Linked DNA regions of Pseudophaeobacter arcticus DSM 23566. The main gene of each other region encodes a partner of the protein of the gene in region 2 in a complex. Links are inferred from orthologs where the notes say so. Each region holds a gene or a part of one and is shown on either strand. Other genes may lie near its edges.

What was found. The genes of interacting proteins can lie anywhere in the genome.
Region 1: the proteins of ARCT_RS0113570 (region 2) and pnp are in contact, whole or in part, in a cryo-EM structure (PDB 9QH0), measured with the Escherichia coli proteins. The link is inferred for Pseudophaeobacter arcticus DSM 23566 from one-to-one orthologs.

The regions. Positions count from the first base shown.
Region 1 is NZ_KI421507.1:3,580,459-3,587,999, forward strand. The notes cover bases 1,841-4,795. They hold pnp (polyribonucleotide nucleotidyltransferase), read left to right. Parts: upstream 1,841-2,229; coding sequence 2,230-4,362; downstream 4,363-4,795. Other genes in these bases: ARCT_RS0121800 (PACE efflux transporter), read right to left, coding at 1,841-1,923; ARCT_RS28160 (hypothetical protein), read right to left, coding at 4,487-4,627; ARCT_RS26725 (glycosyltransferase family 25 protein), read left to right, coding at 4,786-4,795. In the rest of the region: ARCT_RS0121790 (pyridoxal phosphate-dependent decarboxylase family protein), read right to left, coding at 1-1,113; ARCT_RS0121795 (ArsR/SmtB family transcription factor), read left to right, coding at 1,172-1,498; more of ARCT_RS0121800, read right to left, coding at 1,495-1,840; more of ARCT_RS26725, read left to right, coding at 4,796-5,535; ARCT_RS0121820 (FkbM family methyltransferase), read right to left, coding at 5,555-6,214; ARCT_RS0121825 (peroxiredoxin), read right to left, coding at 6,433-7,086; ARCT_RS0121830 (aldehyde dehydrogenase family protein), read left to right, coding at 7,362-7,541. UniProt on the Escherichia coli protein: Involved in mRNA degradation. Catalyzes the phosphorolysis of single-stranded polyribonucleotides processively in the 3'- to 5'-direction. Also involved, along with RNase II, in tRNA processing.
Region 2 is NZ_KI421507.1:1,984,427-1,992,620, reverse strand. The notes cover bases 1-3,608. They hold ARCT_RS0113570 (Rne/Rng family ribonuclease), read left to right. Parts: upstream 1-348; coding sequence 349-3,408; downstream 3,409-3,608. Other genes in these bases: ARCT_RS0113565 (nuclear transport factor 2 family protein), read left to right, coding at 3,506-3,608. Outside these bases: more of ARCT_RS0113565, read left to right, coding at 3,609-3,901; ARCT_RS0113560 (sulfurtransferase TusA family protein), read right to left, coding at 3,970-4,215; ARCT_RS0113555 (cytochrome c biogenesis CcdA family protein), read left to right, coding at 4,332-5,084; ARCT_RS0113550 (hypothetical protein), read left to right, coding at 5,308-6,618; ARCT_RS0113545 (cytochrome P450), read left to right, coding at 6,615-8,042; ARCT_RS0113540 (ribbon-helix-helix domain-containing protein), read right to left, coding at 8,033-8,194. UniProt on the Escherichia coli protein: Endoribonuclease that plays a central role in RNA processing and decay. Required for the maturation of 5S and 16S rRNAs and the majority of tRNAs. Also involved in the degradation of most mRNAs.

The DNA of each region.
Region 1 (7,541 bases), 1.6 Mb from region 2 along the record:
CTCCTCCAGGGCCGCACAAATGCGCCGGGCCTGATTGTGATGGCCTGCGACCAGATCTGCCACCCCCGCCTTGCCCAGGCTGCGCAGCGCTGCCCAGACCGGAATGCCGCGCGCCCGACGCGAGAATTCCAGCGTCAGGTTCTTTTGCGCCTCCGCCGAAGCGGTGGAATAGGCGGCATCGCTGTTCATCACCCGGGCCAGCGCCTGCGGGTCCCGGCAAATCGCCATGGCACCGTCATAGGGCGTGTTGAGCCATTTGTGGCCATCGGTGGTCCAACTGTCGGCGCCTTCGATCCCCTTGGTCAAATCGCGCAACCCCGGCGCGGCACGGGCCCAGAGCCCAAAGGCACCATCCACATGCACCCAGGCCCCGGCGGCCTTGGCACCGGGAATGAGCCTGGCAAAATCGTCAAACTCGCCCGTGTTGACCTCGCCGGCCTGCAACACCAGCAGGGTTGTGGCATCCATGTCCGGCAACTGGTCCGGCAGGATCCGCCCCTGGTCATCCACCGGCGCCTTGATCACCCGGTTCCAGCCAAAGCCCAGCACCTGCAGCGCTTTGCGCACCGTGACATGGGTGCTGGCCGCCACCACCACCTTGACCTCGGGTGCGCCATGCAGCCCATCATTCACCACATCCCAGCCCTGCCGCGCCAAGAGTTCGGCCCGGGCAGCAGCCAGACAGCTGAGCCCACAGGCAGTGGCGGAGGTGCCAAAGGCCACGGCACTGCTGCGCGGCAAGTCCAGGATCTCCAGCAGCCACTTGCTGGCCTGCTGTTCAAGGGCATAGGCCGCCGGGCTGCCATCCTCGGCCGAGGCGCATTGATCCCAGGCAAGCGCCAGACGTTCCGCCGCTGCCGCCACCGGCAGGCTGGCACCAATGACAAAGCCAAAATAGTTCGGCCCGTTGGAGGCCACTGTGGCCGGTGAGCCAAGATCATCCATCAAGGCAATGGTTTCCGCAGCGGCGCGCCCCTGGTCGGGCAGAGCCTCATCAAACCCTGCAAGCGCGGCAATATCCTGGTCACTGGGAAAAACCCGACGGGTCTCGGCACCCGCCACATAGGTGCGGCCACGCCTGTCGGCTTCCTGTAGCAACTGATCCTCATCCATGGCAGTCTCTCCCTATCCGATTCAATATCGAGAATAATCTATATAGAAGATTTACTATATGAACAAGCCGCTCGTCACCCATCTTGCCGCGCTGCGCGCCCTGGCCAATCCTCACCGGGTTCAGATCATGGATTGGCTGCTGGACCCCCCAAGCCATTTCCCGCCGCAGCGCGATGGTGATCTGGTGGAGGATGGTGTGTGTGTTGGCTTTATCACCGACAAAACCGGCCTCAGCCAGCCAACCGTGACCAGCCACATGAAAAGCCTGGAGCAGGCCGGATTGGTGAGCTCAAAAAAGATCAAGAACTGGGTATTCTACAAGGCAAACCAGGCGGCGCTGAAACAGATCGCCACCAGCTTCACCAGCGCCAGCGAGGCGCGTTAGTCGGTGGTCAGCTGCGCCGGAATTGGGAACAGCAGATCGTAGGCCCAGTTGTAGACAAAGGCATAGACGAGATAAAACCCGGCAAAGCCAAGGTCCATCATCAAGGCGGTCCACAGCCCGATCTGCAGATACCAAGCGATAAACGGCAGCGATATTGCCAGCAGGCCGGTCTCAAAGAGCACCGCGTGAAAGATACGCAACAGGACCGATTTCCCAGTGTGACCCAGCCAGCGCATCATGGCGCGATCAAAGCAGAGGTTGAAGGCATAGTTCCACAGGGTCGCCACCGTCGCCACCACCAAAGCCACAACACCAATTGCATGCATTTCAAGGCCAAAAGCCCAGGAACCCAGGGGGGTAGCGGTCAACAATCCGACGATTTCAAAACTCACCGCGTGGCGGATCCGATCTGCTGTGCTGCGCATATGCTGCCCCTGTCCTCTGGCCAAGATGGCGTTGAACCGGGCCGTCCCGTGCGCTGTCCCGCTGTCGCGGGGGAGGTCGTCCTCTCACCCCGGCACTATATCGCGGGTTGTTTTGACCGCAAGACCACCCCCGGCCCCTCTTTTACTTTCTTTTGGCAGCTTTCTGCTGTATGGGCGGCTTATCTGAGACACGTGCCCGGCTTCGGCACGCGAAAGCAAGATGGAAGAGGCCGGCGGCAATGGGGCCGCTATATGCAACGGGAGACCCGGGATCCGCCTGGGAGTGCTCCCAATTAGGATGCTGACATGTTCAACGTTACGAAAAAATCTATGCAGTGGGGCGAAGAAACGCTGACACTGGAAACGGGCAAGGTTGCCCGTCAGGCAGATGGCTCGGTCATCGCCACGCTGGGTGAGACCAGCGTTATGGCCAACGTGACTTTTGCGCGCAAGCAAAAGCCCGGTCAGGACTTCTTTCCTCTGACAGTCCACTACCAAGAAAAATACTACGCCGCAGGTAAAGTACCCGGTGGTTTCTTCAAGCGCGAAGCGCGCCCAACCGAAAAAGAAACACTGACTGCGCGCCTGATCGACCGTCCGATCCGCCCGCTGTTTGTTCCCGGCTTCAAAAACGAAGTTCTGGTCATGTGCACCGTGCTGAGCCACGACCTGGTCAATGACCCGGACATGGTTGCAATGATCGCGGCCTCCGCTGCGCTGACCCTGTCTGGTGCGCCTTTCATGGGTCCAATCGCAGCGGCCCGCGTTGGTTTTGAAGGCGGCGAATACGTCCTCAACCCAACCGTCGACGATATGCAGGACCTGCGCCTGAACCCAGAACAGCGTCTGGATCTGGTTGTTGCCGGCACCAAAGACGCGGTGATGATGGTTGAATCCGAAGCCTATGAGCTGTCGGAAGCCGAAATGCTGGGCGCGGTCAAATTCGCCCATGAAGCCATCCAGCCGGTGATCGACCTGATCATCTCGCTGGCGGAAGAAGCGGCAAAAGAGCCCTTTGACTTTGCTGCGCCTGATTACTCGGACTTGTATGAGGCTGTGAAAGCCGCAGGCGAAACCGAGATGCGCGCCGCCTTTGCGATCAGCGACAAGCAAGAGCGCACCAGTGCTGTTGCTGCCGCCCGCGAAACCATCAAGGCCGCTCTGAACGAAGAGCAGCTGGACGATGCCAACCTTGGCTCGGCGATGAAAAAGCTGGAAGCTGGCATTCTGCGTGGCGATGTTGTCAAAACCGGCAAGCGTATCGATGGCCGTGCCACCGACGAAATCCGCGATATCGTCTCGGAAACCGGCCTGCTGCCACGGACCCACGGTTCCGCCCTGTTCACCCGTGGTGAAACCCAGGGTCTGGTTGTGACCACTTTGGGCACCGGCGACGACGAGCAGTTCATCGACGCGCTGCACGGCAACTTCAAATCCAACTTCCTGCTGCATTATAACTTCCCTCCCTATTCGGTTGGTGAAGTTGGTCGTGTGGGCGGCCCCGGCCGTCGTGAAATTGGTCATGGTAAGCTGGCATGGCGCGCGCTGCAGGCGGTTCTGCCTGCGGCAACCGACTTCCCCTACACCATCCGCGTGGTCTCCGAGATCACCGAATCCAACGGCTCTTCCTCGATGGCTTCGGTCTGCGGTGGCTCCCTGTCGATGATGGATGCGGGTGTACCGCTGAAAGCACCGGTTGCTGGTGTTGCCATGGGTCTGATCCTGGAAGACGACGGTTCTTATGCGATCCTGTCCGACATCCTGGGTGACGAAGATCACCTCGGCGACATGGACTTCAAAGTGGCCGGTACCGAAGCAGGTATCACCTCTTTGCAGATGGACATCAAGATCGCAGGCATCACGCCCGAGATCATGGAAAAAGCCCTGGAGCAGGCCAAAGCTGGCCGTATCCACATCCTGGGCGAGATGAACAAAGCACTGTCCGGTGCTGCGGAATTCTCGGTCCACGCGCCCCGCATCGAGACCATGCAGGTGCCCACCGACAAGATCCGTGAAGTCATCGGGTCCGGCGGTAAAGTCATCCGCGAGATCGTCGAAGTTTCCGGCGCCAAGGTTGATATCAATGACGAAGGCATCATCAAGATCGCATCGCCCAACGGCGACTCGATCAAGAAAGCCTACGACATGATCTATTCCATCGTGGCCGAGCCCGAAGAAGGCAAAGTCTACACCGGTAAAGTTGTCAAAATTGTCGACTTCGGCGCCTTTGTGAACTTCTTTGGCAAGCGCGACGGCCTGGTGCATGTGTCCCAGATCGAAAACCGCCGCCTGAACCACCCTTCGGATGTTCTGAAGGAAGGTCAGGAAGTGAAAGTGAAGCTCTTGGGCTTTGACGATCGCGGCAAGGTCCGCCTGTCGATGAAAATGATCAATCAGGAAACCGGCGAAGAAATGGCTCCTGAGCAAAAAGAAGACTAATCTCGTCTTCTGACCATTGCGAAAGGCCCCGGAGTTCTGCTCTGGGGCCTTTTTTTTCGGCCCAAACCCTACCTGTCCGGGCGGGCGCCTAGCACAGGCGCTAGTACAGGCCCTAGTACTGGCCCTAGCACAGGCAGTCTGGCGAGGCCGCCACACCCGCATCAATCACCACGCCATCTTCTTCGATCAGCGGCAGGCAGGCGCAGTCCTTTGGCCAGGTGAGCCAGATCGCAATCCCGCCTGCGGCCAGGACCACAGCTGCCATACTCAAGATCCAGCGCATTGCTCTCCCTTCCCGCCTGATAAAGTCACCCCTACCCTAGTTCGACACCGCGCCCACACTCCACAGGAAAACCGCCGCGCCCGCATCTGGCAACGGCCAGAACGCTTTTCTAACGCAGCATTCTGCGGTAGATGCAGCCCATGCATTCACTGATCATTCATATGCCGGACAGCGGCAAACGTGCCGCCAATGTGGAGCACCTGCTGTTTGCGCTCCCCAATGCCGAAGTCGTCGAGGCCGTGAACGGGCGCGCGGTGGCTGCGGATCTCAGTGAAATCCTGCACCCTGGTGATCTGCACAAGCCAAGCTACCCCTTTCGCCTCTCCCCCGGAGAAATCGGCTGCTTTCTGTCGCATCGGCGCTGCTGGCAGCGCATTGTCGATGCCGGTTGGGACTATGCGCTGATTGTCGAAGACGATCTGGCGCTTGATCCGGCTCTCTGGGCCGATGTGCTGATGCTGATCAAAGACCAGGCCAGTACCGATAGTTTTATCCGGCTGCCAGCCAAGCGCCGGGAGGTGCCTGTGGCGCAACACGCGCAGCAGGGGGAGAGCAAGCTATTCCTGCCCAGGGTCATCGGCCTGCAAACTGTTGCACAGGTGGTGGGACGCGCCGCCGCACAACGGTTGCTGGCCACCACCGAACAGCTGGATCGCCCCGTTGATACCTTTTTGCAGATGCACTGGATTCACCAGCAGCAAATCCAGACCATCCTGCCCAATGGCGTCTCGGAACAAACCGAGGCGCTCGGCGGCTCCACCATTCAAAAACGCAAGTCCGGCAGCAAGCTGGCGCGCGAATTCAAACGCAGCCTCTACCGGGCAAAGGTCTCTGCCCGGCCGCAAATAGACGGACCTGGGAAACCGGGAAACCTGGGAAAACCGGCCTGAAAGATTGTCTGGACGGCGCCTATTTCAGGCGCCACTCCTCCCAGACGAAGGTATAACACCAGGCACAGGAATGGGTGGCGGCAAGCTGGGCGCGAATTGCGTCCCGATCGGCGCTCCAGGAGGGATCAAACAGGTGAAACTGCACCTGAAGGCGTTTGATCCGCCCGATGAGCCCGGCATCAATCAATCCCGGCAGCAGGTCGTATTCCCCGCCTTCGATATTGATCTTGGCCAGATCGACGCTTTGCAATTCCGAGGTGGCAAAGAAATCGGCAACAGAGCGGACTTCGGCAACATAGGTCTGGCCTGACTTTGCCCCAAAGGCAGAGGAGGCATCCGCAGAATCGCTCAGTGTTATCTGTCCAGGCTCTGAACCAATGGCGCATTCGTGGACCGTGATGTTTGAATTGGTCGAAAACTTGCGGCGCAGCTCTTTGGCAAAGCCCGGATGGGGCTCAAAAATATGAATGATCGCCGCAGGCCGAACCGCAAGGACAACGTCGCTCCAGCCGCCTTCATAGCCGCCGATATCCAGAACAACCGGCTGCTGTGGCAGGTCATCATATTGCAACAGATGACTGTCCGAGGCCTTGTCAGCCTTCCAGGCCTTCATCCCCTTGTGCAGCGGCGCCTTCCACGGGTTTCGCTTGAGATCGATCCAACGCTTAAGAGATGCCACCTGTTTTCCTCTTCCAGATCACTTCAGAGCCACATCCCCCCGGATAAGCGGTTTTGCGGCAGATGCCAACCAAACAGGCGCTTCCAGGGGGCTCGGCACAGGTGCCGACATGTGGCGAACTGCCCAAGTGAGAACAGCGCAGGCCAGCCAAAAGATGACTGACCCGCCCATTTTTATTTATTGCTCGGCTTGCTTGCCCAGCTTTGTTAACCGGCGGCTTATTCAGGCGCTTTGGTTTTGCGCAGATAGGGGAAGATGGTTTCAAACGTACCAAACTTCGCCGTGGCGTCCTCGTTTGACACGGTGGGTGGGATGATCACATCTTCGCCGGGCATCCAGTTGGCCGGGGTGGCAACGCCATTCCCCGTGGACATCTGCAAGCCATCCAGGGCACGCAGGATTTCGGCAAAGTTCCGGCCCACGGACATCGGGTAGGTCATCGACAGCTTCAGCTGCTTGTCCGGCCCAATGATAAAGACCGACCGCACAGTGGCGCTGTCGGCAGGGGTACGACCGTCGGGCAGATAGGCTTCGGCGGGCAGCATATCAAAGGCTTTGGAGACCGCCAGGCCTTCATCCGCAATGATCGGAAAACCCGCAGCCGCATTGCCGTATTTCTCAATGTCGCCCTTCCACTTTTTGTGATCCTCAACCCCATCAACGGAAACGCCAATCACCTTGGTGCCGCGCTTGGCCCATTCCTCGCTCAGCTGTGCAACAGCCGAAAACTCGGTGGTGCAGACCGGGGTGAAATCCTTGGGGTGGGAAAACAGAATCGCCCAGCTGTCGCCGATCCAATCGTGAAAAGTGATCTCTCCCTGGTCGGTGTCAGCCGTGAAATTTGGAACTACATCATTAATACGCAAACCCATGACGGTCTCCTCTCATGTCTATTGCCGACCGCAAGGCAGCCCGCAGTCAGTGATGCCGCAACGTTACAGCCCGAGGCTGGATTGGCCAGCCCAAAAGACAATGAGCATGGTCAATTGGCCCTATCCCTGCGGAACTCTGCCTGAGTTTCGTTGCTCTCGAATAATTTGATCATATTATTGCACGTGACCGCTTGCCCCGCCGGAACCGCGATGACAAAGTACTGAATGACTTCCGGCCTGCGCGCCGGATACTGCGTCTGACTGGGAGAGTGGACATGATTGAGAAACGCGACTTTTATATCAACGGTGCGTGGGTTGCCCCCGCGCAGGCAAATGATTTTGAGGTAATCGACCCCTCAACCGAAGAGCCCTGTGCGGTGATCTCGCTGGGGGGGCAGGCGGATACTGACGCAGCTGTTGCCGCCGCCAAGGCCGCCCTGCCAGGCTGGATGGCC
Region 2 (8,194 bases):
CTTTTGACTGGCGTGATCCGACATCGGAACAACCCGACATCGGAATGAACCGAAAAGGCGAGATAGACCGATTGGCTCCGAATTCATACGGAGCAGCTAAGCGCCTCTTTGATCAATCAAAGAGGAATAACAAGGCAGGCAACGGGTCCTCCCGACCTGTCGGAGAAGAAACGCGATGACGCGCGCGCGAGCGAAGAGCATACAGGCACGAGGACCGGACATAAGTTCCAGGGCCATCTCCTGTAGTGCGCCGTCCCAGATCGCCCTGACAAGACACCCCCCGATACATGCGCGGCCTCCTGATAAGGGGAGGCTTGCGTCTGCGCAGGGCTGGTGCACCAAGGAAACATGGCAAAGAAGATGCTTATCGATGCCACCCACGCGGAAGAAACTCGCGTTGTGGTGGTCGACGGAAACAAGGTTGAGGAGTTCGACTTTGAATCCGAGAACAAACGCCAGCTAGCTGGCAATATTTATCTGGCAAAAGTCACACGGGTCGAGCCTTCGCTACAGGCCGCCTTTGTGGAATATGGCGGCAACCGTCATGGCTTTCTGGCCTTTTCGGAAATCCACCCAGACTATTATCAGATCCCGGTTGCTGACCGCGAAGCCCTGATGGAAGAAGAGCGCGCCTATGCGGAAGCACAGCGTGCCCGTGAAGAGGACGACGAGGCCAAGCCGTCACGGTCGCGCTCTCGGAGCCGCAAAAGCTCCCGGCCCAAGGCCGCCAAGGTCTCCTCTGGGGACGCGGTTGAAACCAAAGAGGTTGCTCCAGCTACATCTGCCGCTGAAGCCGGTGCCGACACTCCCGCAGTTGTGGAAATCGCCGGTATGGAAACCATCGATCTGGTGGAGGAAATGGCGCGCGATGAGGCCAAGCTGGCCGAAGTTCCCGAAGGCTCATCGCCGATGGAACGGGTCGCTGACACACCCGTAGAAGAGCCCTCCAGCCCGGAAGAGGCCAGCCAAGACGCTGCGGGCGAAACCGCCACAGCCGAGGCGCCAGAACAAGAGGCAACTGAACAGGGCGCAGCTGCGCAAGCCGCTGCTGAACCCACAGCAGAGGCCACCGCCGAGGCTGACACTGACAAAGAGGCAAGCGACGAGACCGGCGAAAACGGAGCGCAGGCCGAAGCCCGTGCCGATGCCAGCTCCAAAGACGAAAGCATTGAATCGGTTGCCGACGAAGACGACAGCGAAGACATTCGCCCGGCCCGCAAGCCGCGTCCACGTCGTTATAAAATTCAAGAAGTCATCAAGGTCCGTCAAATCCTGCTGGTCCAGGTTGTCAAAGAAGAGCGCGGCAACAAGGGTGCTGCTCTCACAACCTATCTGTCGCTGGCAGGGCGCTACTGCGTCTTGATGCCCAATACCGCGCGCGGTGGCGGTATCAGCCGCAAGATCACCAATGCCGTTGACCGCAAAAAACTGAAAGACATCGCCACCGAAATCGACGTGCCATCGGGTGCGGGCCTTATTGTGCGCACAGCCGGTGCCAAGCGCACCAAGGCAGAAATCAAGCGCGACTATGAATATCTGCAGCGGCTCTGGGAACAGATCCGCGAGCTGACGCTGAAAAGCATCGCCCCCGCCAAGATTTACGAAGAGGGCGACCTGATCAAACGGTCGATCCGCGATCTCTATAATCGTGAGATTGACGAGGTGCTGGTTGAGGGCGAGCGCGGCTATCGCATCGCCAAGGACTTCATGAAAATGATCATGCCGTCCCACGCCAAGAACGTAAAAAACTATCAGGAAACCCTGCCGCTTTTTGCGCGGTTCCAGGTCGAAAGCTATCTTGGTGGTATGTTCAACCCCACGGTGCAGCTGAAATCGGGCGGCTATATCGTGATCGACACCACCGAGGCTTTGGTGGCAGTTGACGTGAACTCTGGTCGGGCGACAAAACAGTCCTCGATCGAGGAAACCGCGCTCAACACCAACCTGGAGGCCGCCGAAGAGGTGGCCCGCCAACTGCGCCTGCGTGATCTCGCCGGTCTGATTGTCATCGACTTCATCGACATGGATGAGCGTAAGAACAACGCCGCCGTTGAAAATCGCATGAAGGACAAGCTGAAGACGGATCGCGCCCGCATTCAGGTTGGGCGTATTTCGGGCTTTGGCCTGATGGAAATGTCGCGTCAGCGTCTGCGTCCCGGCATGATCGAGGCCACAACCGCGCCGTGCCCACATTGCCACGGCACCGGCCTGATCCGCTCCGACGATAGCATGGCGCTGTCGATCCTGCGCCAGATCGAGGAAGAAGGCACGCGCCGCCGCTCGCGCGAGGTTCTGGTACGTTGCCCGATTGATATCGCCAACTATCTGATGAACCAGAAGCGTGAACATATCGCGCAGATCGAAGCCCGCTACGGCATGTCGGTCCGCATCGAAGGGGATGCGCATCTGGTCAGCCCTGATTTCACGCTGGAGAAATTCAAAACGGCCACCCGCGTGGTGACTGTTCCTGAAGCGCCCGTTGTGTCGGCGGACACCTCCCTTATGGCGCAGATCGACGCTGATGAGGCTGAGGCCGAGGCGGATGCCGAGGTCGCAGAGGAAGAACAGCCTCGGGAGGCGGTCACTGAATCTGAAGAGACCGAGACCAGTGGCGAGGACAAGCCCAAGCGCAAACGGCGTCGGCGTCGGCGTCGCAAGTCCGGCAATGGCGGTGAAAACTACGACAGTGACAGCAACGGGACCGAAGCTGGCGACAGCTCTGAAGCTGGATCTGAAGGGGAAACCAAACCCGACTCCGAGGCAGGTGAAGAGGCCGAGTCTGAAGAGAAAAAACCAACCCGCACCCGGACCCGTACCCGTGGTGGACGCTCGCGCAGCAAGAAAAGCGAAGAGACCACAGCTGAGGCGACGCAGAGTGCAGAGGCCCCTGCGGCAGAGGCTGGGGACACTGCCAGCGTTGCGGCAGAAACCACACCTGTGAGCGAAGCCGAAACAAGCAGCAAAAACGAGGCTGAGGCCGTAGCGGCCCCCGCATCTGAAAAGGCGGCTCCGGCTGAGGGTACTGTAACAGAAGACGCGGTCTCTGAACCTGAGGTCTCTGAACCTGCGGTTTCTGAGACTGCGGCGTCAGAAGCTCCGGCAGAGGACGTTGTTGCAAAAGCAGCAACTGAGCCTCAACCAGCCGAAGCAACCGCGCCGGAGGTGGATGAAGCCGCCGCCGCAGAGGTTTCCGTTGAAGACCCCCCTGCAGCGGAGCCTGCTGAGCAGGAGCCTGTTGCCGAGACTGTTGCCGCGCCGGACGTGACGGCCCTGCCAGAGGTCACTGAAACGCCTGCAGCAGAAGCCGCGCCGGAACCCGCAGCGCCTGCGGAAGTGGAAGTGGTTGCAGAGCCAGAACCATCCGCCCCACCCAAGCCCAAGCGGCGCGGATGGTGGTCTATCGGATAAGACAAAAGGCGACCCCCAGGGGTCGCCTTTTTTGTTTCTGCCGGAGTTTATGACGCTGGCGAAATGGCAAACAAACCCGCAGCACATGGGGGCCGTGATGATGACGAACAACGGGCATTCTGGATTGTTGACTGAGATCCTGGAGCAGGAAACACGGGTCTGGCAGGCCCTGGTCGATGGCAATCCAGAAGCAGACAAGGCCGCGCTCCACGCTGATTTTCTGGGCGTCTACCCCAGCGGTTTTGCCACCCGGGCCGAACATTGCGATCAACTGCAAGCAGGGCCGACTGTCAGCTCATTTGAGCTCACCGAGCCCAGGCTCTTGCAGATGGGCAAGGATCATGTCTGCCTGTCCTATTTGGCACTGTATCAGCGCCCCGGAACCGCCAGCAGAGATGCGATGTATGTGTCATCCATCTGGCAGCGGCAGGGGCAGGGCTGGCTGAACCTGTTTAGCCAGGACACGCCAACTGCGGGATCAATACCTGTCTGAGCCAGTCTGAGCCAGCGAGGCCGCTTTGGTTGGGATCCAGCTGACCGGGGGTGGCCGGGGGCTGCTGGTTAGCCGGTTTTGCGAATTTGGTAGATCTGATGGTCATCCTGGCTGGTTTGCCCAAGAAAATCATGGCCAGATTCGGCGCAGAAATGCGGGATGTCGATAATGGCTGCCGGATCATCTGCAAGAACCTGCAAGACCGCGCCGGGCGCCATGTCTTTCAGGCGTTTGCGCGCTTTTAGCACGGGCAGGGGGCAGAGCAGGCCAATGGCATCCAGGGTGGCATCGCTATCGGTAGGGAAATCAGTCATGCTTATCCAGATAAGCCGCCGCTCACGCGCTGTCCACAAGGATGTGACCAATGCGCCTCGTGACCTTTGGCACTGGCTGGTCTATGGGTCGTCAACGCCTGTATTAGGGGAACGAGATGTTTGGAATTGAGATCATAGATGCAGCGCTTTTGCCTGCAATGTTTGTGGCGCTCCTGGGGGGATTGGTCAGCTTTTTGTCGCCCTGTGTGCTGCCAATTGTACCGCCCTATCTCGCCTATATGAGCGGCGTCTCGATTGGCGAGATGCAGGGAACTGCCGCTGCACGGCGCAAGGTAATTCTGTCGGCGCTGTTTTTTGTTCTGGGGCTGTCGACAGTGTTCTTGCTGCTGGGCTTCACCGCCTCATTCTTTGGTGCCTTTGTGCTGCAAAATCAGGAGCTTTTCGCCCAGGCTTCGGGTGTTGTGGTGATCATCTTTGGCCTGCACTTCCTGTCCGTGTTCCGCATTCCCATCCTGGACCGCGAGGCGCGGGTTGATGCCGGTCAGGCCGGTGGATCGGTGCTGGGGGCCTATGTGCTGGGGCTGGCCTTTGCCTTTGGCTGGACGCCCTGCATTGGCCCGCAATTGGGGGCGATCCTGTCGCTTGCTGCATCCGAGGCCTCGGTCAGTCGCGGCACCTTGTTGTTGGGGATCTATGCGCTTGGCCTTGGGGTGCCGTTTTTGTTGGCGGCGATCTTCCTGAACCGTTCGATGGTGGTGATGAACCGGATGAAGCGCCATATGGGCCTGATCGAAAAACTCATGGGCGGGCTGTTGCTTTTGGTGGGCTTTATGCTGGTCACCGGGCTGTTCTCGACCTTCTCCTGGTGGTTGCTCGAAGCCTTTCCGTTCCTTGCCACTCTGGGCTAAGCCGCAGGCGACCATTGCGGATCTTTCGCCAAACCTTCCTCTGGGTGCCGCCAGTGGGAGGTTTTTTTCTTTGTACACAGGCAGGCCCGGTCTTCGTCCAGCCATAGCTCAGCTATAGCCCAGTCTTGGTCCAGTCTCGGCCTTACTCTGGCCGGAAATCTCGACTACTCTGGCGTCAAAGACGACGAGGCCAGGAAATGAGGCCAAAGAACGAGGCCAGGGAATGGACAGCATAGTGCGGGGCACAATCGGGCAGGAGGCACAGGGCAGGCCAGATGACCCAGCCACGCCGGTGCGGGCGCGGCGGGTATTTTATATCCCCGGTTATGATCCCATACACCCCCGCCGCTACCGCGAGCTGTACCGCAAGGAATCTGCCGCTCAGGCAGAGCTGAGCAACTATCGGATCTCTTTGCAGCCGCAGGTTCCTGCCCGCAAAGGCGCAGGGCAGCGCCCCTACGGCTGGCAGGTCACGGGTGAGATCGACGGGCAGCGGGTGCAAACCGAGTTCAGCGTGCTTGTCTGGTCCGATATTGTGCGCGACAGCATGGATGCCTCGATTGTGGGAACCTATCTGCAACTGATCCGTACCGCCTGGATCTACATAGCCTCTGGCACGTTGGGCCGCCTTATGCAGCTGCGCAAAGGCCCGGTGATTGCCGCGCTCTACCCGGTTGGAATGCTGCTGGTGCAGGCGCTCCTGGCCTTGCTGCTGCTCTGGGCCTGTGGGGCTGCATGGGCGGCGGCTATGGCGCGGCTCATGGGTCAGGTGCCCTGGTTCGCCCTGCTGCCCGGCTGGGGCGTTGGCGTTGTGGCGGCGGGGGCTTTGCTCAGATGGTTCAAACAGCAGGACGGCAAGTTCTTTGCCTATTATCTGATGCATGACTACGCCTATTCGGCAGCTTCGCGCGGGGAAAACCCACCAGAGTTGGAGGCGCGGATTGCTGCCTTTAAACAAGAGATCGCGGCGGCCTTGGTTGCGGGTGATATTGATGAAATATTGGTGGTTGGCCATTCCTCGGGGGCGCATGTCGGGGTGTCGGTTCTGGCGGATCTCATCCGCGTGGGGCTGCCAGAGATATACCCCGAAATCGGCTTTCTGACCCTGGGCCAGGTGGTGCCGATGGTGTCTTTCCTGCCCCGTGCCAGCCGGTTGCGCAGCGATCTGCAATATCTGTCACGGCGCGATGAAATTGCTTGGATTGATGTTTCGGCACCGGGCGATGGCTGCGCCTTTGCGCTGTGTGATCCGGTTGCGGTGAGCGGCGTTGCGCCAGCGGGTAAACGCTGGCCGCTGGTGTTTTCCGCCGCCTTCACCCAGACGCTGAGCCCGGCGCGGTGGGCCGCGCTGCGCTGGCGGTTTTTCCGCCTGCATTTCCAATATCTTTGCGCTTTTGACCAACCTGGCGACTATGACTATTTCCGCATCACAGCGGGGGCACAAACGCTGCGGCAGCGCTATAAAACACGCAGGGCCTCTGCCAGCCGGATTGATGTGCCTGTGTCCAAATATACCTCGGTGTCGCCAGAATGAGCGCGCCTGACCATAAACCCGGCCCCCAGCCAAAACCAGAGGTGCCCAGGCCCCAGCCGCCAAAACCACAGGCGCGCCCTGTGCGTGTGTCATTGTGGCGCTATGTGCGGCTGTTTCGCGACGATATCCTGTCGGCGCAACCGGCCAAGCTCTATCGGGCCTGGATGGCCGAATTCCGCGCCCCGAGTTTTCGTTCCTTTCTGATCAACCAGCCGGATTTGATCAAGCGGGTGCTGAAAGAAGAGCCTGATGTCTTCCCCAAATCCGACCGCATTGCCGAGGGGCTAAAGCCGCTGCTGGGGAATTCTGTCTTCCTGACCAATGGTGAGACCTGGAAACGCCAGCGCCGCATCATTGATCCCGCGTTTGAAGGTGGTCGGCTCAAGGCGACCTATCCGGCGATGCGGGCTGCGGCTGACTCGGCCATTGTGCGGTTGCAGCGCCAGGTCGGGCAGGGCGCAAAGATCGAGGCCGAAGAGATCACCAGCCATGTGGCGGCGGATGTGATTTTCCGCACCCTGTTTTCAATCCCGATCGAAAACGAAGTGGCGGGGGAGGTCTTTACCCGCTTTCGCAATTATCAGCGCAGCCAACCCCTGTTGAACCTGGCGGCCTTTGTGCCGCTCCCCAAATGGATGCCCCGGTTCTTTCGTCGCGGCACCCGCCCCAATGCCAAAGTGATCCGGGCCCTGATCACCAAGCTGACCGAAGCCCGCATGGCGGCGATCAAGGCCGGGACCGCCCCAGAGGATCTGGCGACCAAAATCATGACCACCTGCGATCCTGACACTGGTGAGCGGTTCGACGCGCAGGAGATGGTGGATCAGGTGGCGATCTTCTTTCTTGCCGGCCATGAAACCAGCGCCTCCGCGCTGGCCTGGACGCTTTACCTGATGGGGCTTTACCCGGACTGGCAAGACCAGCTGGTTCTGGAGGCTGAGGCGCTGGAGGATGAAAATTTTAGCGCCATATCAAAGCTGCGCCTGTCGCGGGACGTGTTTCGCGAGGCGTTGCGGCTCTACCCTCCGGTGCCGATGATGGTGCGCGAGGCCAGTTGCCCGGTGACCTTCCGCAACCGGTTGGTGCCAAAGGGGGCGCAGATCGTGCTGAGCCCCTGGCATCTGCACCGGCACGAGCGGCTGTGGGACAACCCGGACGGATTTGACCCCAGCCGCTGGCAAACGGAGAATGGTAAACAATGCCAGCGCGAGGCCTATATCCCGTTCTCGGCAGGGCCACGCGTCTGCCCCGGCGCCGGATTTGCCATGGTGGAGGGGCCGCTGATCCTGTCGCTGATCCTGCGGCATTTCAAAATCACCTGCAAATCCGGCGCCGAGCCGGTGCCAGTGGCGCATCTGACCGTGCGATCAAAAAACGGCATCTGGCTGCAGTTTACCCCGCGCGGCGAGGCAGATCAGTCCTGAGCGGCGAGCCGCGCTTGCAGATCACGCAGGACAAACAGGCGAATGGCTGAGGCCAGGCCGCAGTCAGCGCCGCGCACCTCATCAATTTCGGCTGCTAACTCATTGATTGGGCGATTTGTTCTTGCTGCGATCTGGCGAAACTCCAGCCAGAA